Regions from separate parts of the Pseudomonas sp. LBUM1646 genome, predicted to be linked through region 4. Evidence: predicted binding sites of a transcription regulator. Region 4 holds the regulator's gene; each other region holds the start of a gene.
The links. Region 4 encodes FliA, which starts transcription of late flagellar genes. Its sites were predicted from a motif close to CTAAAGTTTNNNNNNNNNNNGCCGNTAA; they were not measured.
Positions count from the first base shown of each region.

Region 1: flgM (flagellar biosynthesis anti-sigma factor FlgM) is a predicted target of FliA. The motif match lies at 4,160-4,187, and genes of this name have one in related genera.
Region 2: ACA071_RS00620 (methyl-accepting chemotaxis protein) is a predicted target of FliA. The motif match lies at 4,268-4,295, and genes of this name have one in related genera.
Region 3: ACA071_RS23900 (methyl-accepting chemotaxis protein) is a predicted target of FliA. The motif match lies at 2,692-2,719, and genes of this name have one in related genera.

Region 1 covers NZ_CP166810.1:5,174,011-5,179,651, reverse strand. Annotated here, with positions in the region: gene ACA071_RS23570 (glutamine synthetase family protein) at 1-929, shown strand, start outside; gene ACA071_RS23565 (MFS transporter) at 999-2,378, shown strand; gene ACA071_RS23560 (flagellar brake protein) at 2,444-3,190, opposite strand; gene ACA071_RS23555 (flagella synthesis protein FlgN) at 3,281-3,748, opposite strand; gene flgM (flagellar biosynthesis anti-sigma factor FlgM) at 3,797-4,123, opposite strand; gene flgA (flagellar basal body P-ring formation chaperone FlgA) at 4,273-5,034, opposite strand; gene ACA071_RS23540 (chemotaxis protein CheV) at 5,120-5,641, shown strand, end outside.
Region 2 covers NZ_CP166810.1:126,496-132,136, reverse strand. Annotated here, with positions in the region: gene ACA071_RS00630 (amino acid adenylation domain-containing protein) at 1-1,723, shown strand, start outside; gene ACA071_RS00625 (SRPBCC family protein) at 1,746-2,213, shown strand; gene ACA071_RS00620 (methyl-accepting chemotaxis protein) at 2,271-4,151, opposite strand; rRNA gene rrf (5S ribosomal RNA) at 4,469-4,584, opposite strand; rRNA gene rrf (5S ribosomal RNA) at 4,693-4,808, opposite strand; rRNA gene rrf (5S ribosomal RNA) at 4,917-5,032, opposite strand; rRNA gene ACA071_RS00600 (23S ribosomal RNA) at 5,193-5,641, opposite strand, start outside.
Region 3 covers NZ_CP166810.1:5,245,484-5,251,124, forward strand. Annotated here, with positions in the region: partial or broken gene ACA071_RS23890 (sensor histidine kinase) at 1-410, shown strand, start outside; gene ACA071_RS23895 (hypothetical protein) at 407-844, opposite strand; gene ACA071_RS23900 (methyl-accepting chemotaxis protein) at 956-2,581, opposite strand; gene ACA071_RS23905 (transporter) at 3,010-4,032, shown strand; gene ACA071_RS23910 (inorganic phosphate transporter) at 4,262-5,641, shown strand, end outside.
Region 4 covers NZ_CP166810.1:1,851,008-1,856,648, forward strand. Annotated here, with positions in the region: gene flhF (flagellar biosynthesis GTPase FlhF) at 1-94, shown strand, start outside; gene fleN (flagellar synthesis regulator FleN) at 211-1,041, shown strand; gene fliA (RNA polymerase sigma factor FliA) at 1,038-1,778, shown strand; gene ACA071_RS08230 (chemotaxis response regulator CheY) at 1,947-2,318, shown strand; gene ACA071_RS08235 (protein phosphatase CheZ) at 2,341-3,129, shown strand; gene ACA071_RS08240 (chemotaxis protein CheA) at 3,183-5,408, shown strand; gene ACA071_RS08245 (protein-glutamate methylesterase/protein-glutamine glutaminase) at 5,458-5,641, shown strand, end outside.

The sequences.
Region 1 (5,641 bases), 3.3 Mb from region 4:
TTGTCTTCGCGCCTAACCCTGACCCGACGCAACCGTTCCAGCCGCCGGTGGGTTTGGACGGGCGTCGCGAGGACGGTCATTCGGCGTTCAGTGTCAGTTCCAATAATGGATTGCGGCCGTTCTTCAGTGAAGTGTACGAATGCATGGCAGCCCTGGGCTTGCCCCGCGACACCTTCATGCACGAGATGGGCGTCAGTCAGTTCGAGATCAATCTGCTGCACGGTGATCCGCTGTTGCTGGCCGACCAGACCTTCCTGTTCAAGCACCTGCTCAAGGAAGTCGCGCTCAAGCACGGCCTGACGGTGGTGTGCATGGCCAAGCCGTTGGCCCACACGCCGGGCAGTTCGATGCACATTCACCAAAGCATCGTCGAGATCGGCAGCGGGCGTAACGTGTTCAGTGACAAGGCCGGGGAACCGACGGCGACCTTCCGTCATTTTATCGGTGGTCAACAGGCCGGCATGGCAGACTTCACGGCCTTGTTTGCGCCGAACGTGAATTCTTACCAGCGCCTGTGCCACCCGTTCGCGTCACCGAATAATGCCTGCTGGTCCCACGACAATCGGGCTGCGGGTTTGCGCATTCCGGCAAGTTCGCCGGTGGCCCGTCGGGTCGAGAATCGCTTGCCCGGCGCGGATGCCAACCCGTACCTGGCGATTGCCGCGAGCCTGGCTGCGGGGTTGTACGGTATCGAAAACGAACTCGAACCAAGCGAGGCCATCCAGGGCGAATTCGTGGTGCCGGATAATCTTTCGTTGCCATGTACCTTGCACGCAGCCCTTGAACGTCTGAAACGTAGCCAATTGGCGAAGGAACTGTTTGGCAAGGAGTTCATCGAAGGCTACATCGCTTCGAAGTCCATGGAGTTGACCAGCTTCTTTGATGAAATAACTCCCTGGGAACGGCGTGTTTTAGCAGCCCAGGCCTGACGATCCGTCGTCTTCGGGCTATCGTTTTCGATAGCCCGATCCCACTGCAAGGAGCCGCTCGGAACGCCGATGCGCCAAATCTGGAAATCCTTTCGAGCACTGTATTTCGCCTCGCTGATGATGTTGATCGGCTCTGGTCTGTTAAGTACCTATCTGGCCTTGCGCCTGGCCGCCGACCATGTGGATGGTCTATGGGTCGGTGCGTTGATGGCGGCCAACTATTTTGGCCTGGTGCTGGGCGGCAAAATCGGTCACCGATTGATTGCCCGGGTCGGGCATATTCGCGCTTACGCGGCGTGTGCCGGGATCGTCGGCGCGGCGGTGTTGGGCCACGGCTTGATCGACTGGCTGCCCGCCTGGCTGTTTCTGCGGGTCATCGTCGGCCTGGGCATGATGTGCCAGTACATGGTGATCGAAAGCTGGCTCAATGAGCAGGCGGAGGCCAAGCAACGTGGCCTGGTGTTCAGTGGCTACATGATTGCCTCGTACCTGGGGCTGGTGTTGGGTCAATTGATCCTGGTCCTGCACCCGGCCCTCGGTCTGGAACTGCTGATGCTGGTCGCCCTGTGCTTCGCGTTGTGCCTGGTGCCGGTGGCCCTGACTCGACGCATTCACCCGGCGCCTTTGCATCCGGCACCGATGGAGCCACGGTTCTTTATCAAGCGCGTGCCACAGTCGTTGAGCACGGTGTTGGGCGCGGGGTTGATCGTCGGCTCGTTCTACGGCTTGGCGCCGCTGTATGCCTCGCAGCAGGGGCTGTCGACCGAGCAGGTCGGTCTGTTCATGGGTAGCTGCATTTTTGCCGGGCTGGTGGTGCAGTGGCCGTTGGGCTGGTTGTCCGATCGTTATGACCGGGCGCTGCTGATCCGCACGTTTGCTTTTTGCCTGGCACTGGCCGCGTTGCCGCTGGCGATCATGCAGCAGGTGCCGCTGGAGGTGCTGTTCATCGCCGGGTTCCTCTGTTCGCTGGTGCAGTTCTGCCTGTACCCGTTGGCGGTGGCGTTTTCCAATGACCACGTCGAGGGTGATCGCCGGGTGTCCCTGACGGCGATGTTGCTGGTGACCTACGGTGTCGGCGCCAGTATCGGGCCGCTGGTGGCCGGGGTGCTGATGAAACTGTTCGGTAGCCACATGCTGTATGCCTTCTTCAGTTTCTTCGCGCTGGTGCTGGTGTGGCGGATTCGCCCGAAAGCGGTGACCAATCTGCATGTGGTCGACGATGCACCGCTGCATCACGTGGCCATGCCCGATAGCATGTCGAGTTCACCGCTGGTGGCGGCCCTCGACCCGCGGGTGGATGAGCAAGTGGTGCAGGATCAGATGCAGAATCCGATCGAGCCGGAACCAGAGCCTGAACCCGATCCAACTCCGGAAGAGCCGACAGATCCGCAAGATCCCGAAGACCCGGACAGCGGTCGCGAACAAAGCTTCACCGAGGCCAGGCCTTAAAATCGAGGCATAAAAAAACGGGCAGTCACCGCAAGGGACTGCCCGTTTTTTATTGCCGCGGCGTATTACATGTCGTCTTTGTCGAAGCGCCGGGCTTCGCGTTGCAGCTGGTAGACGAAGCGCTCCACCTGCCGTTGCACCAGGCCGCTCATGTTGTGAAAGCGGACGCCGGCGAAGGTGGTGGAGATTCTTTCTTCGAAGTGCAGGTAACGCAGTTCAACCGGGGCGGTCATGCTGCCGAAGGGCAGGGCAGCGACGAAACGGTCGTAGACCTGGCCCAGTTGCAGGCTGGAGGTGATGTCGCCCTCGAAGCGCAGCTTGCAGCCGGTGGCGGAGATGTCCAGCAACTTGCCGTTGACCGGTGCCTTGAGCTTTTCTCCGCCCAGTTCGACATTGACCAGTTGTGCCAGTTTCAACGCCGCACGAAAGGCATTGCGACGCTGGTGGTAGACCACTTCGGAAGGCAGCGCACCACGATAGCAACGACCGCCACCGGACTCGTCGATGGTCAGCGGACCGTTGCTGTCCCAGGCAATGCGCACGCCGTCATGGAAGCCTTCGACCCGAAAGGGTTCGCCGGCCAGCAGGAAGCGTTCACCATCGCGGGGGATCATTTCATCCAGGGCCATCATGTTGCTGTCACGATCGAGGTCCACCAGATAGCTCTGGAAACGCTGGCTGCGTTCGTGGAACGTGATGATCAGCGGATCATGGCTGTCTTGCAACTGGCGAAGGTTGCCGGAGATTTCCAGGGGTGTGGTGAGCACCTTGGGTGGTTGCGGAGCGTCTTCCGCGCTTGAGGCATTGAACACGGTTCATCAATCTCCAGACAAAATATGACTACTAGCCAGCATTCTGCCAGCATGTTTCGCGTCTTGATAGGGTGTGCTCAATTGGCGGACTCATGCCTGACTGAGCGGGCGTGGCTTCGCAAGCTTGGCGGTTGAGCCGCGGGCATCATAGAGCGCTGGAGGTTCGCCACCGGTGAGGATTTTCAGCTGATTGGCCGTGGCGGCCTGCTGCATCAGGATCGACTGGCCATTCTTGACGTTGGCCGCCTGGCATTGAGCCAGAAGATCGGTCAGTACGTCGCTCTGCTCCAGCAACTGATCGCCGATGCTCGAATGGCTGGCGAGTTGCTCCAGGCCGTGGCGATCGATGGGCAGGTTGAGGCTGGCGAGGATTTCGCTGCGCTTGCGGCCATGCTGTTCGAGCAAAATGATCAATGCCTGTTTCTGCGCCAGAATCTCTTCGAGCAGTGGCATGTCGCGACCGTGCAAGGCGAGGGACTCGGTTTGCAGTAACTCCAGCAAGCGTTGCGCTGGAGCAAAGTCGTCGGTGATCAGTTGCAGTAGATTAGTGTCGTGCATGGCTGGCCTTGGGTTTTAAGCGTCCAAAAGCCTGGCGCAGGCGATGGCCTAGCGCTGGGCTTCGAAGTTGAGCAGTTTGCTGGCTACACGGCTGCTGTCGACTTTATAGCTGCCATCGGCAATCGCTGCTTTCAACTCGGCCACACGGGCGTTGTCGACGGCAGGCTGATCGCGCAGCTTGTCAGTGACCTTCTGCAACTGTTGAGCCTCATTGCTGAGATGTACCGATTCCCCGCTTTTGACGGTACTGGCCTGTTCGGCCGGGGTAGTCAGCGGCGCGGATTTGCCGGCGTCGGCGGTTTCCTTGGCAACGCTGGTACGTGTACTGCCCGTAAGTGACGAGGAGCTGTTCAAACGGCTGAAATCGATGACCATGATAAAAAACCTCTGGGTATTTGGACGCTTGCCATGTTTTCGGCAATACCTGCGAAAACTTTAGGCTCATTTATTCAATGAGCTGCATGCGCCAGCGCTGCTTGGGCACAGTTTAGGTAACAGCCTGCCAGAGCGCCATAGCTTGTCCTCTACATAGACACTTCCACCTGGCCCGGCGCGGTGACTTGCGCCTTGATGACTCGCATGGAATTGAGGTTTTTAACCCGTATTTGCTCGGCCAGCCCGCCATTGGAGAGCGCTTCACCCGGCATGCGCACACTGAGCGTACCACTGCGGGCGGTAATCACCACCTGGTCGCCTTTGCGCACCACTTCTGCTTGTTCCAGATGGACGAGGGTAATGACCTGATCGCCGACCGTTGGTCGGGTAAGTTTCTGTCCGATGGCCTGGTCGACCGAGGTGAAATACCCCTGGTTGATCAGACTGATGTCCCGCTCGCGCAAAGTGACGTCGGCAGGTTCGATAATGCCCGCGCGCTTGAGAGGGCGGGTGGTAGTGACAACGTCTCGAAACAGGCGCACTTGAGCGGGTACGAACACTGTCCACGGGGAGCTGCCCTCGCAGCGAACCTTGACTGTAACCCGGCCGATCGGGGTGGCGGGGCTCTCCAGTGAGGCTGTCAATTCCTTGTCGCACATGGGCATGCGCAGGCGTGGATCGAGCTGTTTGACCTCGATTTCGTAGCGACCTTCCGTTTGACTGGTAGCGAGATAGTCTTCTACGGTGAATTCAAGAAAGCCCTGAGTGACGCCGATAAGCATGTCAGGCAAGGTAACCGCATCAGCAACGGCAGGGCTGCCAACGGGTAAAAAGCAAACGGCCGACACCACGCAAAGCAATTTGCGGTAGTTTGATGTCAGGCGTCGGAAAAATGTCGTTTGTTCGTTCATACGGGTTAAAAAGCAAGCGCCGTGCCGTTTAGTGATGAATGTGCGTCGCAACACAACTTAGCGTTGTTGGTGTAGGAGTCTGGGCATGGCTGGTGTAATGGATTCGGTAAACCAGCGCACGCAACTGGTAGGGCAGAATCGCCTGGAGCTGTTGTTGTTCCGTCTCGACGGCCAGCAACTGTACGGGATCAACGTGTTCAAGGTTCGTGAGGTGCTGCAATGCCCCAAACTGACCTTGATGCCCAAGTCCAGTCCCGTCGTGTGCGGTGTGGCAAATATTCGTGGGGCGACCATTCCTATTCTGGATCTGGCGATGGCGACCGGTTCCGGTCGGTTGCTCGATCAAAGCAATCCCTTCGTGATCATCACGGAGTACAACACCAAGACCCAGGGTTTCCTGGTCCGGTCGGTAGAGCGCATCGTCAACATGAACTGGGAGGAGATTCATCCGCCACCCAAGGGCACTGGACGCGATCATTACCTCACGGCTGTGACTCGGGTCGACAATCAGTTAGTCGAAATCATCGACGTCGAAAAGATCCTGGCGGAGGTTGCACCGACACCGGAAGCGATTTCGGTCGGTGTGGTCGATGTCGAAACCCAGCAC
Region 2 (5,641 bases), 1.7 Mb from region 4:
CAATCAGGTGAAGATTCGCGGCTTCCGGGTCGAGCCGGAAGAGATCGAACGTTGCCTGCGCGACAGTCAGTTGTACCGGCAGGTGGCGGTGGTTATCGACAGCCATCGACGGATTCTGGCGTTCCTCGCCCAACCTCAGGAAGACCAACCGGGTGCCGCGCGCGAAGCGCTGAAGGCCCACGCCGTGCAGTTCCTGCCGGACTATATGCAACCCGGCGCCTGGACCGAGCTGGCGAGCATGCCGTTCGCCAGCAACGGCAAGGTTGATCGCAAGGCGCTGTTGGCATTGCCGGTGACTGTGTTGGAGAACAGTGCTCGTCGGTTGCCGGCCAGTGCTGATGAAGCGTTGCTGCTGGAGATCTGGGCTGAGTTGCTGGAGCTGCCGGCCAGTGACATTTCCACCGACGAAAGCTTTTTCAATCTGGGCGGCCACTCGATCTTGCTGTCGCGGATGTTGCTGCGGCTGCGTGAGGAATTTGGTCGCAGCATTTCGATCAACCGCTTTATCGAGTTGCCGACCATCGCCAAGTTGGCGACGTTGGTCCGCGGCTCGGGCACCGAAGAAGTGCTGAGCGAACAGGCGATGGCCGATGCCTTCCGCGAGCTGGATATCCAGCCGTTACCGATCAGCCGTATGGGCGATGTGCACAAGGTGATCGTCACCGGCGCCAATAGCTTTGTCGGCGTGCACATCGTCGAGGCGTTGCTGGCCTGGGGCGCCACTGAAGTCGCCTGCCTGGTGCGCGATGGCGGTGGGCAATCGGCGGCGGAGCGCTTCGCCCAGGCGTTGCTCGAGAACCGACTGGAGCATCTGGACCTACATCGGGTGCGGGTCTACGCGGCGGACATCACTCGTCCGTTGCTGGGGCTTGCGGAGGACGTCTACGAGCGACTGGATCGGGAGTTCGGCGCACTGGTGCACAACGCGGCTAACGTCAATCACGTGCTCGACTACGAGTCGCTGGCGCGAGACAACGTCGAGCCTATTTTCGAATGCCTGCGCCTGTGTGAAGGGCGCAGCAAGAAGATCTTCAACTTCGTCTCCACGCTCTCGGCGTCCAGCACGATTTCTGACGATGGTCGGGTGCTGGAGTTGCCTGCCGCACAGACGCCGCCGATCTACATCAAGAACGGCTACAACCTGTCCAAGTGGGTCGGTGAGCGGATTCTTGAACGGGCGCGGGAGCGCGGCGTGCGGGTCAATCTGTATCGCCCCGGCAACATCAGTTTCAACAGCCTCACCGGCGTCTGCCAGCCGCACAAGAATCGCTTGATGCTGATGCTCAAAGGCTCGATTCAACTTGGCCAAGTGCCGGAGTTCTCGCTGAACTTCGACCTGATGCCGGTGGACTTCCTCGCCCGTTTCATCGCCTTCCATGCCAGTCGTTATCAGTCGGAACACGCGGTGTTCAACCTGCACAACCCCGAGCCGCTGAGCTGGGACGCTTACGTGGATTCGTTTCGCGAAGCCGGCCGGGAATTCTCGATGGTCAGCGTCGCCGACTGGCAGCAGCAACTGGGCCGGGTCGACAGCGATAACGCGCTGTTCGGCGTGCTGGGTTTCTACCTCAACGGCTTTGAAGAAGACATCGGCGATATCTCGATGATCGGCCACGACAACGCTCAGGCCGGCGTCCGGCAGATGGGCGCGCACTACCCGGAAAAATCCCCGGCGCTGCTGCGTCGCGGCTGCGACTACCTCAAAGAAATCAACTTCATCTGAAGCACCCAACTGGAGCAAGACCATGAAAACCCTGCAACCCGATACCCTGATCAAAAACCCTCACGGTTGCCACGTAGCATCTTCGGTGAATGTGCCGACGGACGCTTTGAAAGTCTGGGAGGTGGTCGGTAACTTTGCCGGCTTCGACGCCTTCATTCCGGCGCTGTCGCACATCGAAATGACCGGTGAAGGCGTGTCGTCCCTGCGCAAGAAAGTCTTCAAGGACGGCAACCTGGTGGTCGAGCAACTCAACTCCCGGGATGACCAGGCACTGAGCATGACCTGGACGACGATCTACAACACCTTGGGCGTGGCGAATCTGTGGGCGGCGATGAATGTGGAATCGCTGGGCGCGGGCAAGTCGCGGGCGACCTGGACCATCATCGCGGAACCGGCCCAGGGCGGCGCGGAGGCGTTGCCGGGGTTCAAGGACTTCGTGCAGGGGTTTGCCGATGATGCGATGAACAATGTGTTGAAGTTGTTTGCGTAAGGCATGAAAAAGCCCGCTGTGGAGGTGATCCACAGCGGGCTTTTTTACATCGTTAGATCAGATTTTGAAGCTGTCGACCAATTGCTTCAGGCGGTTGGCCTGCAACGACAAGGCATCGCAATCCTTCAAGGTTTCATTGAGGTTGGCCACGCTTTGCTGGTTCAGCAAGTTGATCTGGTTAACGTCGACGTTGAGGGTTTCCACTACTGCGGTTTGCTCTTCGGTCGCCGCGGCCACCGATTGGTTCATGCCGTCGATTTCACCGATGCGCTGGGTCACGCTGACCAGGCGCAGACCGGCCTGGTTCGCCACTTCAACGCTCTCTTCACTGGAGACCTGGCTGGCGTTCATGGTGGTCACCGCTTCACGAGAACCGATCTGCAGCGAGGTGATCATCTTGTGGATCTCCTCGGCCGATTCCTGGGTGCGATGGGCGAGGTTACGCACCTCGTCCGCCACGACCGCAAAACCACGACCGGCTTCACCGGCACGGGCCGCTTCGATGGCCGCGTTCAGGGCCAGCAGGTTGGTCTGCTGAGAGATGCCTTTGATCACATCCAGAATGTGCCCGATGTTGTCGGTGCTGGCATTCAGGGTTTCGATCTGGGTGCAGGACAGGCTGATTTTCTGCGACAGCTCGGTCATGGCCAGGATGGTTTTCTCCACCACCTGACGACCGTCGTCGGCCTGCTCGCTCGCGCCGCTGGCGTGCTGCGAAGCATCGGCGGCGTTACGGGCGATTTCCTGGGTCGCGGCACCGAGTTCGTTGATCGCGGCAGCCACACTGTTGGTGCGGGCGCTTTGCTCGTCGGAACCGATGATCGAGGCGTTGGACGATGCCATCACCCGTTGCGACAAGTCATGGACCTGACGGGTCGCCGAGGACACTTCAGAAATCGACGCGTGAATCCGCTCTACGAACTGGTTGAAAGCACCGCCCAGTTCACCGAATTCGTCTTTGCTTTCCACGGCTAGACGACGGGTCAAGTCACCTTCACCCTGGGCGATGTCTTTCATCGCACGGCCCATGGTGGTCAGAGGGCGCATCAGCACGTTGATCAGCAGGCTCAGCAGCACTGCAATGGCGCTCACGGCGATAAACATCGCAATCAGTGCCGAGGTACGGAATTGGCTCAACGGAGCGTAGGCCTTGTCCTTATCGATCGACAGACCGATGTACCACTCGGCATTTGGCAAGCCACTTACCGGGGTGAACGAGAGAATGCGGTCTTGCTTGTTCAGGGTGACTTCCTGATTACCCTTCTCGATGCGCACACCAGTGTTTGGGTAGATATCTTTCAGATTCTTCATCACCTGATCTTTGTCCGGGCTGACGATCACCTGACCGTCGGCACTGACCAGGAACGCGTGACCGATCCCGCCGAAGTCCACCGAGTTGATGATCTTCACCAGGGTTTCCAGGCTCAGGTCACCGCCGACAACGCCGAGCAGTTCACCGTTCTTTTTCACCGGCATGGCGATGGTGACAACCAGGCCACCGACCGCAGCCATGTAAGGCGGGGTCAGCATGGTCTTGTCGGCAGCGACAGCTTGTTTGTACCAGGGGCGCTGACGTGGATCGTAACCATCCGGCATCTTCGCGTCAGGGCGCTGGGTGAACACACCATTGGCCTGGCCGACGTAAGTGAACTGGAAGTTCGAGGTGAAGGCAGGTTGATCCACCAGCCCTGGCAGATCGGCACTCGCCCCCTGGTGAGCGACGTTCTGCGCCAGGTTTTCCAACACCAGCACGCGTCCACTCATCCAGTTTTGTACGCTGCTGGCGGTCAAATCGCCCGCTTGCTGCACGGAGGATTCGAGATTCTGCCGGATGGTGTTTCGCTGCAAATAGTCGTTGTACAAAGTGAACAACGCGAAAGCCAGCACCACGACGCCTGAAGCGGCCAGCAGGATTTTATGGCTGAACTTGAGATTCATTTCATGGGACTTCTTATGCAAAAAGTGGGGATGCGTTCCGGATTGCAACATTCCATGTAACAGCGCAGGCGGCTTTCTGAGGCCGCTCTACTTTGGTGCACGCATGTCTCACCAGTTTTTCGGCACGAGAAGGAGAAATCTTAGGGGTTTGTATGAAATGGCCGAAATTCAGGACTGATTCCCGCCGAACGGCGTGCTAGAGCGTCTGATTAACCAGATTTCTGTTGTTGTCGGGTCGCTTTATCACTGAAGCTTTTTGGTGTTCCAAAACGACAAAACCCCTGTCTGCGTTAGCAGACAGGGGTTTCGGAATTCAATCTTGACGATGACCTACTCTCACATGGGGAAACCCCACACTACCATCGGCGATGCATCGTTTCACTGCTGAGTTCGGGATGGGATCAGGTGGTTCCAATGCTCTATGGTCGTCAAGAAATTCTGTGACCAGCCCGTTACCGCAGTAACGTGCCAGCAAAAAATGGTGACTTCTACTAAAACAAAACCCCTACCTGCATACGCAGATAGGGGTTTCGGAATTTAATCTTGACGATGACCTACTCTCACATGGGGAAACCCCACACTACCATCGGCGATGCATCGTTTCACTGCTGAGTTCGGGATGGGATCAGGTGGTTCCAATGCTCTATGGTCGTCAAGAAATTCTGTGACCAGCCCGTTACCGCAGTAACGTGCCAGCAAAAAATGGTGACTTCTACTAAAACAAAACCCCTACCTGCATACGCAGATAGGGGTTTCGGAATTTAATCTTGACGATGACCTACTCTCACATGGGGAAACCCCACACTACCATCGGCGATGCATCGTTTCACTGCTGAGTTCGGGATGGGATCAGGTGGTTCCAATGCTCTATGGTCGTCAAGAAATTCGGTAGCCAGGTCGTTCACCTTTCGGTTTACGCTCCAGCGAATGGGTATGTGATAGATCTCGGTGCTTTGTGAGTATCTCGAACTTTCGGTTCATTGCGTCTTCACACACCGCAATCTGATGCTCTCTCGAGTAGTCAAATTGCTTGGGTGTTATATGGTCAAGCCTCACGGGCAATTAGTATTGGTTAGCTCAACGCCTCACAGCGCTTACACACCCAACCTATCAACGTCGTAGTCTTCGACGGCCCTTCAGGGGACTCAAGGTCCCAGTGAGATCTCATCTTGAGGCTAGTTTCCCGCTTAGATGCTTTCAGCGGTTATCTATTCCGAACATAGCTACCCGGCAATGCCACTGGCGTGACAACCGGAACACCAGAGGTTCGTCCACTCCGGTCCTCTCGTACTAGGAGCAGCCCCTCTCAAATCTCAAACGTCCACGGCAGATAGGGACCGAACTGTCTCACGACGTTCTAAACCCAGCTCGCGTACCACTTTAAATGGCGAACAGCCATACCCTTGGGACCGGCTTCAGCCCCAGGATGTGATGAGCCGACATCGAGGTGCCAAACACCGCCGTCGATATGAACTCTTGGGCGGTATCAG
Region 3 (5,641 bases), 3.4 Mb from region 4:
ATGTGATGTCAGAGATACAGGGCGTGCACCTGCAACGGGTCATCCGCGCATCGATCGGTGAGTTGCAAGGCATCCATTGCGATCGCGAGCGTGTCGCGCAATTGCTCTCCAACCTGCTGGCCAATGCCATCGCCCATGGCGATGCCCAAGGTGACATCGAAGTCATCGCGCAGGTGGATCAGGGTGCCTTGATGCTGGGGGTGAAGAATCAGAGGACGATCCCCGAAGAAGTGTTGCCCCATCTCTTCCAGCCCTACTCGCGACCGACCCGCGACACGCCTCGGGCCGGCCTCGGACTGGGCCTCTACATTGCCAGCCAGATTGCCCAGTCCCATGGCGGCCAACTGCACGTGGCGTCCACGGCGCAGAACGGCACGCTGTTTACGTTCAGCCTGCCGGCAGCCCATTAAGCCGACGTACTGACCATCGACCCGGACGTGCTGCTGCCCTCATCCTGCAACGCCTGCAACAACGCCGCCGTGGCGGTTTGCAACGAGCCCGAGGTGGTCGCGATCTGCGACTGCGCGGCGGCTACGTTGGCGGCTTTGGCATCGGCGCTTTCCTGCTTGGCCTGAGCCGCTTGCAATTGCCGCTGTTGTTCCTGCAGTTGCTTTTGCAGTTCGGCGATCTGCTTGCGCAGTTCTTTCACCGTGTCGGATTCAGTGCTGCTGCTCGAACTGCCGCCACCGGCAGCCGGTGCCGCACCGCTCGCAGAAGCCTTGGTGGTATCGCTGGAGGCAGCCGCGGTCGCTGACGTCGCGTCGTCGGTGCTGTCGCTGATCGCGGTTTTGCTCGAAGGCGTCGAGAGGGTCTGGTTGATCGAAACCGAGGTGATGCTGACCATGGGACTTATCCTATGTGGGTTCAGGTTAAGTCCATCATCGACATCGGCTGGCCAGACTTGAGATCGACTGTGTACCGGTTTGGTAAGCAAACCGGTACACAGTCTTTTGCCTTAAGCGCTCAGGCGCGCCGTCACTTCGTTCAACTGGCCCGACAACCCGTGCAGGTTGTGGCTGGCCGCTTCGGTGCGTTGCACGTTGTCCAGGTTGGTGCTGGCGATGGTGGTGATCTCGGTGAGGTTGCGCGAGATGTCTTCGGCCACCGAGGTCTGCTCTTCGGCAGCGGTGGCGATCTGGCGGTTCATGTCGCGGATGGCCTCCACGGCATGGGTGATGCGCTCCAGCATGGCGCCGGCCTCGGTCACCTGCGCGACACTTTCTTCGCTGCGTGACTGGCCGCTTTCAATCGCCTGGGCCGCGTCCACGGCACCAGTTTGCACGGTCTGGATGATCTGGTTGATCTCGATGATCGATGCCGCCGTGCGCTGGGCCAGGCTGCGCACTTCATCGGCCACCACCGCAAAACCGCGCCCGGCTTCACCGGCACGGGCCGCTTCGATGGCCGCGTTGAGCGCCAGCAGGTTGGTCTGTTCGGCGATGCCGCGAATCACTTCCAGTACTTTGCCGATGCGCCCGCTGTCGGTTTCCAGACGACGGATGACGGTGGCGGTGTTGGCGATTTCGCCGCGCATTTGGGTGATGGTGTGAATGGTGCCCTGCATGACCTTTTCGCCTTGCTGAGCGGACTGGTCGGCATCGTCGGCCGCACGTGCCGCGTCTGCTGCGTGACGCGCCACTTCCTGGGCGGTGGCGGACATTTCGTTCATCGCCGTGGCCACCTGATCGGTGCGGCTGAACTGCTCGTTGGTGCCGCTGGCCATCAGGGTGGCGATGGAGTTCAGCTCGCCGCTGGCGCTGTCCAGGTCCTTGGCGCTGCGCTGCAAACGGCTGAAGGTTTCGGCGAGGAAGTCGCGCAGGGTGTTGGCGGCCATGGCCAGTTTGCCCAGTTCATCCTGACGGGTGCTGGCTACGCGGTCGGCGAACTTGCCCTGGCTGAGTTGTGCCACGTAGTCGATCAGTTTGCGGATCGGGTCAACCAGGTTGCGGTTGATCAACCACAGGCTCAACAGGCCGATCAACAGACCCGAGGCGAGCATCACGATAATCCCGAGCATGACCGTGCGCTCGGCAGCGGCGCTGATCTGCGCCGATTGTTCGGTGCCCTGCTTGCGCAGTTCACCGACCAATTCGCTCATCTGATCGCTGGTGGCGCGGTCCACGCCTTTGACGGCGGTGTCACCGGCCGTTGGGTCGGCACCCGCCGCTACATAAGCATCACGACCTTTCTGGTAAGCGCTGCCCAACTGACGGTGTTCGTCACGCAAACGTTCGATGCGGGTCTTGAGTTGACCATCCAGGCCTTTCTGCCCGGCCAGTTCGCCGAGGATGCCCTGCACGTCGCGCTGACGGTCTTCGAATTGCTTCCAGTATTTGTCCAGATCGGCCGGCTGCTTGCCGCGCAGCAGGACGTTTTTCCACTCCTGAACCTGCACCTTGAATTGCAGGTTGGCTTCATCGATCAGTTGCGAAGTATGCAGCGGGCCGTCGATCAGGTTGGCGTAACTTTGCACGCCGCTGGACAGGTAGTGAAAGCAAGCCAAGGCGATCAGCAATATCGCCAACAAGCTGCCGCTCAGCAACGCGAGGATTTGGGCTCTCAGGGATTTCTGCAGCATCAAGTGATACTCATGACAGGAAAGAGGCACGCCTGGTTGGGCGTGAAAGACGTCCAAACTTCCCTGTCTGCAATCTCGGCTCGTGGCCGAAGCCGCGCAACCTAGCACCTGCGTCATCGGCGTGCCAGAGCAGTTCTTGAATCAATCCCGACGATTGGTGACGCACACGTTTGCGCGCCACGTAACTGTCACAAAACCGTCAAGACACCTTGCGATGATGCCCGGTAGCAGCTGTCGAGCGGAGCGAGGCAGCGTTCGGCGACGAAGTCGTCGTGAAATCAGCCACCGCGGTGTTTCAGGAGAACCGCGTGTTCAGGTTTGACGACGACTGCGTCGCCGAACGCTGCCTCGCTCCGCTCGACAGCTGCTACGTGGCTACGTGGCTACGTGGCTACGTGGCTACGGATGAATGCCCCTCCCAACGAGACCTCATGAACCACAGCATCGATCACACTCACCGCGACACTGACTTGTTCGGCCTGCTTTACGGCTTCCGTTTTCGTCCGGGTGAGCGCGGCCGGGAGATCGATTCGGCCGAGGCATTGCGCTGTTTGCAACAGTCTGAAGACAGCGATGAGTTCCTCTGGCTGCACTTGAACCTGGCCCACGCCGCGTGCGAGCGCTGGATGAAAAGCCATCTGGAATTGCCCGAGGAGTTTTTCGAAGCGTTGCACGAAGGCTCGCGCTCAACGCGTATCGAGCACGTCGATTCGGCGTTGTTGGCGGTGGTCAACGATGTGGTGTTCAACCTCAGCAGCATGGTGTCCTCGGATGTCTCGACGCTGTGGGTCTGCGCTCGCAGCAAGCTGATTATCAGCGCGCGCCTGCAACCGCTGCACTCGGTGGACAAGCTGCGTTCTTCGGTGAAGGCCGGCGAGTGCTTTCGCTCGCCGTTGGAATTGCTGGTGCACCTGCTGCGCGATCAGGGCGAAGTGCTGACGCAGATCGTGCGCAAGACCAGCCAGAGTGTCGATCGGATCGAGGATGAATTGCTGTCTTCGCGGCTGTCGACCAACCGTGCCGAACTGGGCGCCAATCGTCGGGTGCTGGTGCGGCTGCAACGGTTGTTGGCGCTGGAGCCGGGATCGTTGCTGCGTTTGCTGAACCGGCCGCCGCAATGGTTGCAAAAGGAGGACGTCAAAGAGTTACGCAAATCCACCGAGGAGTTTGCACTGATCATCAACGACCTCACGGCCCTCGGTGAACGGATCAAGCTGTTGCAGGAAGAGATCGCCGCCAACCTCAACGAACAGAGCAACCGCACGCTGTTTACCCTGACCGTGGTGACGGTGCTGGCGTTGCCGATCAACATCATTGCCGGTTTTTTCGGGATGAACGTCGGTGGCGTGCCGCTCTCCGGCGACCCGGAAGGGTTCTGGATTCTGGTGGCGCTGGTGGCGACCTTTACCGTGATTGCCGGGCGCTGGGCGTTTCGTAAGCGCCAGGATTACTAACCTGACGTGATCGTTCCCACGCTCCGCGTGGGAATGCAGCCAGGGACGCTCTGCGTCCCAAAGCGGACGCGGAGCGTCCGGGGAGGCATTCCCACGCAGAGCGTGGGAACGATCATCTTCCGACCGAAGGTAACAGGAATAAAACCCAAACACTGACCCACCGCAGTCTCTCTGTCACATTTTGAAACGATCATGGGCGACACTCCTTCCTCGCTCAGGATTGTCCGGCATGGCTACTCCTTCCTTGACCGCTGCCCAGGCGCCCGCCAGCAGCGCCAGACCGCAGCTTGATAAAAAACCCGGTCTGTTCACCCTGGTGATTTTCTTCGGTGTACTGGCCAGCGGATTGTTGTTCACCGCTTACAGCCTGATGCACGACATGCACGAACTCGGCACGGTGGTGACCACCTGGACCCCGTTTCTGCTGCTCGGCGTGGCGCTGCTGATTGCCCTCGGTTTTGAATTCGTCAACGGTTTCCACGACACCGCCAACGCCGTGGCCACGGTGATTTACACCAACTCGCTGCCGCCGAACTTCGCGGTTGCGTGGTCCGGGTTTTTCAACTTCCTCGGCGTGTTGCTGTCGAGCGGCGCGGTGGCGTTCGGCATCATCGCCCTGCTGCCGGTGGAACTGATTCTGCAAGTCGGTTCCTCCGCCGGTTTCGCCATGATCTTCGCCCTGTTGATCGCCGCGATCCTGTGGAACCTCGGCACCTGGTGGCTGGGCTTGCCGGCCTCGTCGTCGCACACCCTGATCGGTTCGATCATCGGCGTCGGCGTGGCCAATGCCCTGATGCACGGCCGCGATGGCACCAGCGGCGTGGATTGGGCGCAGGCGACCAAGATCGGTTACGCACTGCTGCTCTCGCCGTTGGTGGGTTTCGGCTTTGCCGCGCTGTTGCTGCTGGCCTTGCGCGCGTTCGTCAAAAATCGTGCGCTGTACAAGGCACCGGAAGGCGATGCTCCGCCACCATGGTGGATTCGTGGTCTGTTGATCCTGACCTGCACCGGCGTGTCCTTCGCCCACGGTTCCAACGACGGCCAGAAAGGCATGGGCCTGATCATGTTGATTCTGGTCGGCACCCTGCCAATGGCCTATGCGCTGAACCGCACCATGCCGGCCGATCAAGCGTTGCAGTTCGCTGCCGTGGCTGAAGTCACCCAGCAAGCGCTGGTGAAAAACACGCCGCTGCCGGCACCTGGCGACCCACGTGCGGTGCTGTCCGATTACGTGCGCAGCAAAGAAGCCACGCCGCAACTGATCCCTGCCCTCGCCGCGCTGGCCGGCAATATCGGTAACGAAGTGAAGGGTTATGGCTCGCTGTCGAAAGTCCCGGCCGAGGCCGTGGGCAACGTGCGTAACGACATGTACCTGACCAGCGAAACCATTCGCCTGATGGACAAGAACAAGGTCGGCAACTTCGACGCCGACACCAGCGGCAAGCTGCAACTGTTCAAACAACAGATCGACAATTCGACGCGCTTCATTCCGCTGTGGGTGAAGATCGCCGTGGCCATCGCGCTGGGGCTGGGCACCATGGTCGGCTGGAAGCGGATCGTGGTGACGGTCGGTGAAAAAATCGGCAAGACCCACCTGACCTACGCCCAA
Region 4 (5,641 bases):
GGTCAGCGTGCAAATGCAGGAAGAACCCAGCGAAGAAGCCATGGCTGACATGTTCGCTGATATTTACCACAGCCCGACCAAGCAGGTTGGCTGAGGTACTAATGAACAGTTTTTGTACCTACATCGATGGTCTGCCATGCATTGTTCAGTTAATGAACGCGCAGCCAGTAATGTGGCCTCCGTCTATGCAAGACAAGGTAAAGAAATAACATGGGCAGCATGCATCCCGTACAGGTGATCGCGGTGACCGGCGGCAAAGGTGGCGTCGGGAAGACTAACGTGTCAGTGAACTTGTCCCTGGCTCTAGCAGAGCTTGGCCGGCGCGTCATGCTGCTGGACGCCGATCTGGGTCTGGCGAACGTCGACGTTCTGCTGGGACTGACGCCCAAACGTACCCTGGCCGACGTGATCGAAGGCCGCTGCGAGCTGCGCGACGTTCTGTTGCAGGGCCCGGGCGGTATCCGCATCGTCCCGGCCGCGTCCGGCACCCAGAGCATGGTTCATCTGAGCCCTGCCCAGCATGCCGGCCTGATCCAGGCCTTCAGCGATATCGGCGATAACCTCGACGTATTGGTGATCGACACCGCTGCGGGTATTGGTGACTCGGTAGTCAGTTTTGTCCGCGCCGCCCAGGAAGTGTTGCTGGTGGTCTGCGACGAGCCGACCTCCATCACCGACGCCTACGCCCTGATCAAACTGCTGAACCGCGATTACGGCATGAACCGCTTCCGCGTCCTGGCCAACATGGCCCAGAGCCCGCAAGAAGGTCGCAACCTGTTCGCCAAGTTGACCAAGGTCACGGACCGCTTCCTCGACGTCGCCTTACAATACGTCGGCGCCGTGCCTTACGACGAAAGTGTGCGCAAGGCCGTGCAGAAACAACGCGCCGTCTACGAAGCCTTTCCGCGCTCCAAGTGCGCCCTGGCGTTCAAGGCGATTGCACAGAAAGTCGACACGTGGCCGCTACCGGCCAACCCGCGTGGGCATCTGGAGTTTTTCGTCGAGCGCCTCGTGCAACAGACCGCAGGACCCGTCCTATGACAGCCAGTGGCTACAACCTCTACAAGAAGTCGGCACGTGATGCGCAATACGAGCTGATCGAGCGTTACGCGCCACTGGTCAAACGCATTGCTTATCACTTGCTGGCGCGTCTGCCGGCCAGTGTCCAGGTGGAAGACCTGATCCAGGCCGGGATGATTGGCCTGCTTGAAGTGTCGACCAAATACGACGCCAGCAAAGGCGCGAGTTTCGAAACGTACGCGGGCATTCGAATCCGTGGCGCGATGCTCGATGAAGTACGCAAGGGGGACTGGGCACCACGTTCGGTCCACCGCAATACCCGTATGGTTAGCGACGCAATTCGCTCGATTGAAGCTAAAACCGGCCGTGATGCTAAAGATCACGAAGTTGCGGCCGAACTCCAATTGAGTCTCGACGATTATTACGGGATTTTGAACGATACCTTGGGCAGCCGCCTGTTCAGTTTCGACGACCTGTTGCAGGACGGCGAACACGAAGGGCTGCACGAGGATGGCGCCAGTGCTCATCTGGAGCCGTCACGCGATCTGGAAGATGAACGCTTCCAGACTGCGCTGGCGGACGCGATTGCCAATTTGCCGGAGCGTGAGCGACTGGTGTTGGCGCTGTACTACGACGAAGAGCTGAACCTCAAGGAAATCGGTGAGGTCCTGGGTGTCAGCGAATCGCGTGTCAGCCAGTTACACAGCCAGTGCGCGGCCCGTTTGCGGGGGCGTTTGGGGGAGTGGCGAGCGCGCTGAAGGCAGTGTGGGGACACTGCGAACGAGGCTGGTGTGGTGTTGAACTGCAGCGGTCTCGATTTGTTGTGCTCCAGACAGTCATTTGAGTGCTTTGCCGGATTGATTGAAATGGCGCGTCCAGGTGCTGGGCGCGTTTAAGACTGCTTGGAGGTCGAATTGGACAAGAACATGAAAATCCTCATCGTTGATGACTTCTCAACGATGCGGCGGATCATTAAAAACCTGTTGCGTGACCTTGGGTTCACCAACACGGTCGAGGCTGACGATGGCACCACTGCCATTCCGGTTCTCAACAGCGGCAGCATCGACTTTCTGGTAACAGACTGGAACATGCCCGGCATGACCGGCATCGACCTGCTGCGCCACGTGCGCGCCGATGAGAAGCTCAAGAGCCTGCCCGTGCTGATGGTGACCGCGGAAGCCAAGCGCGAACAGATCATCGAAGCGGCCCAGGCCGGTGTTAACGGTTATGTGGTCAAACCCTTCACGGCCCAGGCGTTGAAAGACAAAATCGAGAAAATTTTCGAACGCATCGGTTGAGCAACTGCGCCACGGGGGAGCTATGGAGCATAACGAATCTTCACAGGGCGATTTTGAATCGACCCTGAAAAAACACGCGGTCGAACTGGTCGAAAGCCTTGAAAAAGGCAGGTTCGGCGACGCTGTGCAACTGATCCATGAGCTCAACCAGACCCGTGACCGCGGCCTGTACCAGGAAGTGGGCAAGCTCACTCGCGAACTGCATAGCGCGATCGTCAATTTCCAGATTGACCCGAACATGCCGCAAGCCGAGGAAGTCTCGCAGATCACGGATGCCACCGAGCGTCTGGGTTATGTGGTCAAGCTGACCGAGGCCGCTGCCAACCGCACCATGGACCTGGTGGAAAACGCCACGCCGCTGGTCAATGGCCTGAGCAATGAAGCCCAGGCGTTGAGCACCGACTGGGGACGGTTCATGCGTCGCGAAGTCGGGGCTGAAGAGTTCCGCGAGCTGGCGCGGCGGGTCGACGGATTTCTGACACGCAGCAGCGAAGACAATCGCACGGTGTCGAGCAACCTGAACGACATTCTGCTGGCTCAGGATTACCAGGACCTCACCGGTCAGGTGATCAAGCGCGTGACCCAATTGGTCACCGAAGTTGAAAGCAACCTGCTCAAGCTCGTGCTCATGGCCAGCCAGGTAGACCGCTTTGCGGGTATCGAGCATGACCGTGAAGCGATGCTGGCTGAAAAAGATCCGCAAAAACATCTCTCTCAGGGTGAAGGTCCGCAGATTCATGCCGATAAAAGAGAAGACGTTGTGTCCGGTCAGGACGATGTGGACGATTTGTTATCCAGCCTAGGATTTTAGAGTTTTAGCATTTTAGGTTTTTTAGGTTTTTAGACCTCAGGAGCACCCCCTTAATGAGCTTCGGCGCCGATGAAGAGATCCTTCAGGATTTCCTGGTTGAGGCCGGCGAGATTCTAGAGCAACTGTCCGAGCAGCTGGTCGAGCTGGAAAGCCGACCGGATGATGCGGACTTGCTCAATGCAATTTTTCGCGGTTTTCACACTGTAAAAGGGGGCGCCGGCTTCCTCCAGCTCAATGAGCTGGTGGAATGCTGTCACATCGCCGAGAACGTGTTCGACATCCTGCGCAAGGGTGAACGACGCGTCGACTCGGAACTGATGGACGTAGTTCTCGAAGCGCTGGATGCGGTGAACGGCATGTTCACCGAAGTCCGCGAACGCAGCCCGATTACGGCTGCCACTCCAGAATTGCTTGAGGCCTTGGCCCGTCTGGCCGAGCCGCAAACTGCCGATGCAGCTCCGGTTGCCGACGTGGTGGAAGAACCGGCCGCTGAAAGCGAGTCGGGCGACATCACCGATAATGAATTCGAACAACTGCTGGACTCGCTGAACGCCGTCAAGGCCCAGGCCGAAGCTCCCGCCGCTGCGCCAGTGCCGAGCAGCAATGCTGCGGCCAGCGACGAAATCACTGACGCCGAGTTCGAGTCGTTGCTCGATCAGTTGCACGGTAAAGGTCAGTTCGCGGTGGATGCCGTAGCAGCTCCAGCTGCGAAGGCCCCGAAAGCGGCCGGCGACAGCTCGGACATCACCGACGACGAATTCGAAGCACTGCTCGATCAACTGCACGGCAAGGGCAACTTTGCTGTCGATGCGCTGGAAACCGCGATTGCTTCGGCGCCGGTTCCGGCTGCGCCAACCGCTAAAGCGGCCGGCGGCGATCTGATCTCCGATCACGAGTTCGAATCGCTGCTCGACGAATTGCACGGTAAAGGCAAGTTCACCGAGGTTGGCACTGGCGCAGTCGTGACTGCTCCTGCTGCCAAGGCGCCCGCTGCTGCACCGAAGCCAGTCGCCAAAGCGCCTGAGCCTAAAGCCGAAGCGCCAAAACCGGCAGCGGCTCCTGCTCGCGCCGCACCGTCCGCGCCGCCACCGGAAAAACCGGCCAGCGAAGCCGAGACCACCGTGCGGGTTGATACCGCGCGTCTCGACGAAATCATGAACATGGTTGGCGAACTGGTACTGGTGCGTAACCGCTTGGTCCGTCTGGGCCTTAACAGCGGCGACGAAGCCATGTCCAAGGCTGTGTCGAACCTCGACGTGGTCACGGCTGACCTGCAAACCGCGGTCATGAAGACCCGGATGCAACCGATCAAGAAGGTCTTCGGGCGCTTCCCGCGTCTGGTTCGCGACCTGGCTCGCCAGCTCAAGAAAGAGATCAACCTGGAACTGGTCGGCGAAGAAACCGACCTCGACAAGAACCTCGTCGAGGCCCTGGCCGACCCGCTGGTCCACTTGGTGCGCAACTCGGTCGACCACGGTATCGAAGAGCCGGCCGAACGCGAAGCGATGGGCAAGCCTCGCAGCGGCAAGGTGATTCTGTCTGCCGAACAGGAAGGCGACCACATCCTGCTGTCCATCTCCGATGACGGCAAGGGCATGGACGCTGATGTTCTGCGCGGCATTGCTGTGAAGAAAGGCTTGATGGACAAGGATGCAGCGGACCGTCTCAGCGAGTCGGACTGTTTCAACCTGATCTTCGCGCCGGGTTTCTCGACCAAAACCGAGATCTCCGACGTGTCGGGTCGTGGCGTGGGCATGGACGTGGTGAAAACCAAGATCGCCCAGCTCAACGGCACCATCAATATCTACTCGACCAAGGGCAAAGGCTCGAAGATCGTCATCAAGGTGCCGTTGACCCTGGCGATCATGCCGACGCTGATGGTCATGCTCGGCAACCAGGCGTTTGCGTTCCCGCTGGTGAACGTCAACGAGATCTTCCACCTCGACCTGTCGCGCACCAACGTGGTCGACGGTCAGGAAGTGGTGATCGTACGGGACAAGGCGCTGCCCTTGTTCTACCTCAAACGCTGGCTGGTCGCCTCTGCCGCTCACGAAGAGCAGCGCGAGGGCCATGTGGTGATCCTTTCGGTGGGCACCCAGCGGATCGGCTTTGTCGTCGATCAACTGGTGGGCCAGGAAGAAGTGGTCATCAAGCCATTGGGCAAAATGCTCCAGGGAACCCCGGGCATGTCCGGCGCCACCATCACCGGTGACGGCCGCATTGCGCTGATTCTCGATGTGCCGAGCATGCTCAAGCGTTACGCCGCACGGCGTATTTGATTCTGCCGCAGCGGGGCGACAACGCCCCGCTGCGTCTAACGGAGTGTTTATGGTAGTCAAAGTCCTGGTGGTGGACGATTCGGGGTTTTTCCGCCGCCGCGTCTCGGAAATTCTTTCAGCGGATCCGAACATCCAGGTTGTCGGTACGGCGACCAACGGAAAAGAGGCGATCGATCAGGCGCTGGCCCTCAAGCCAGACGTGATCACCATGGACTACGAGATGCCGATGATGG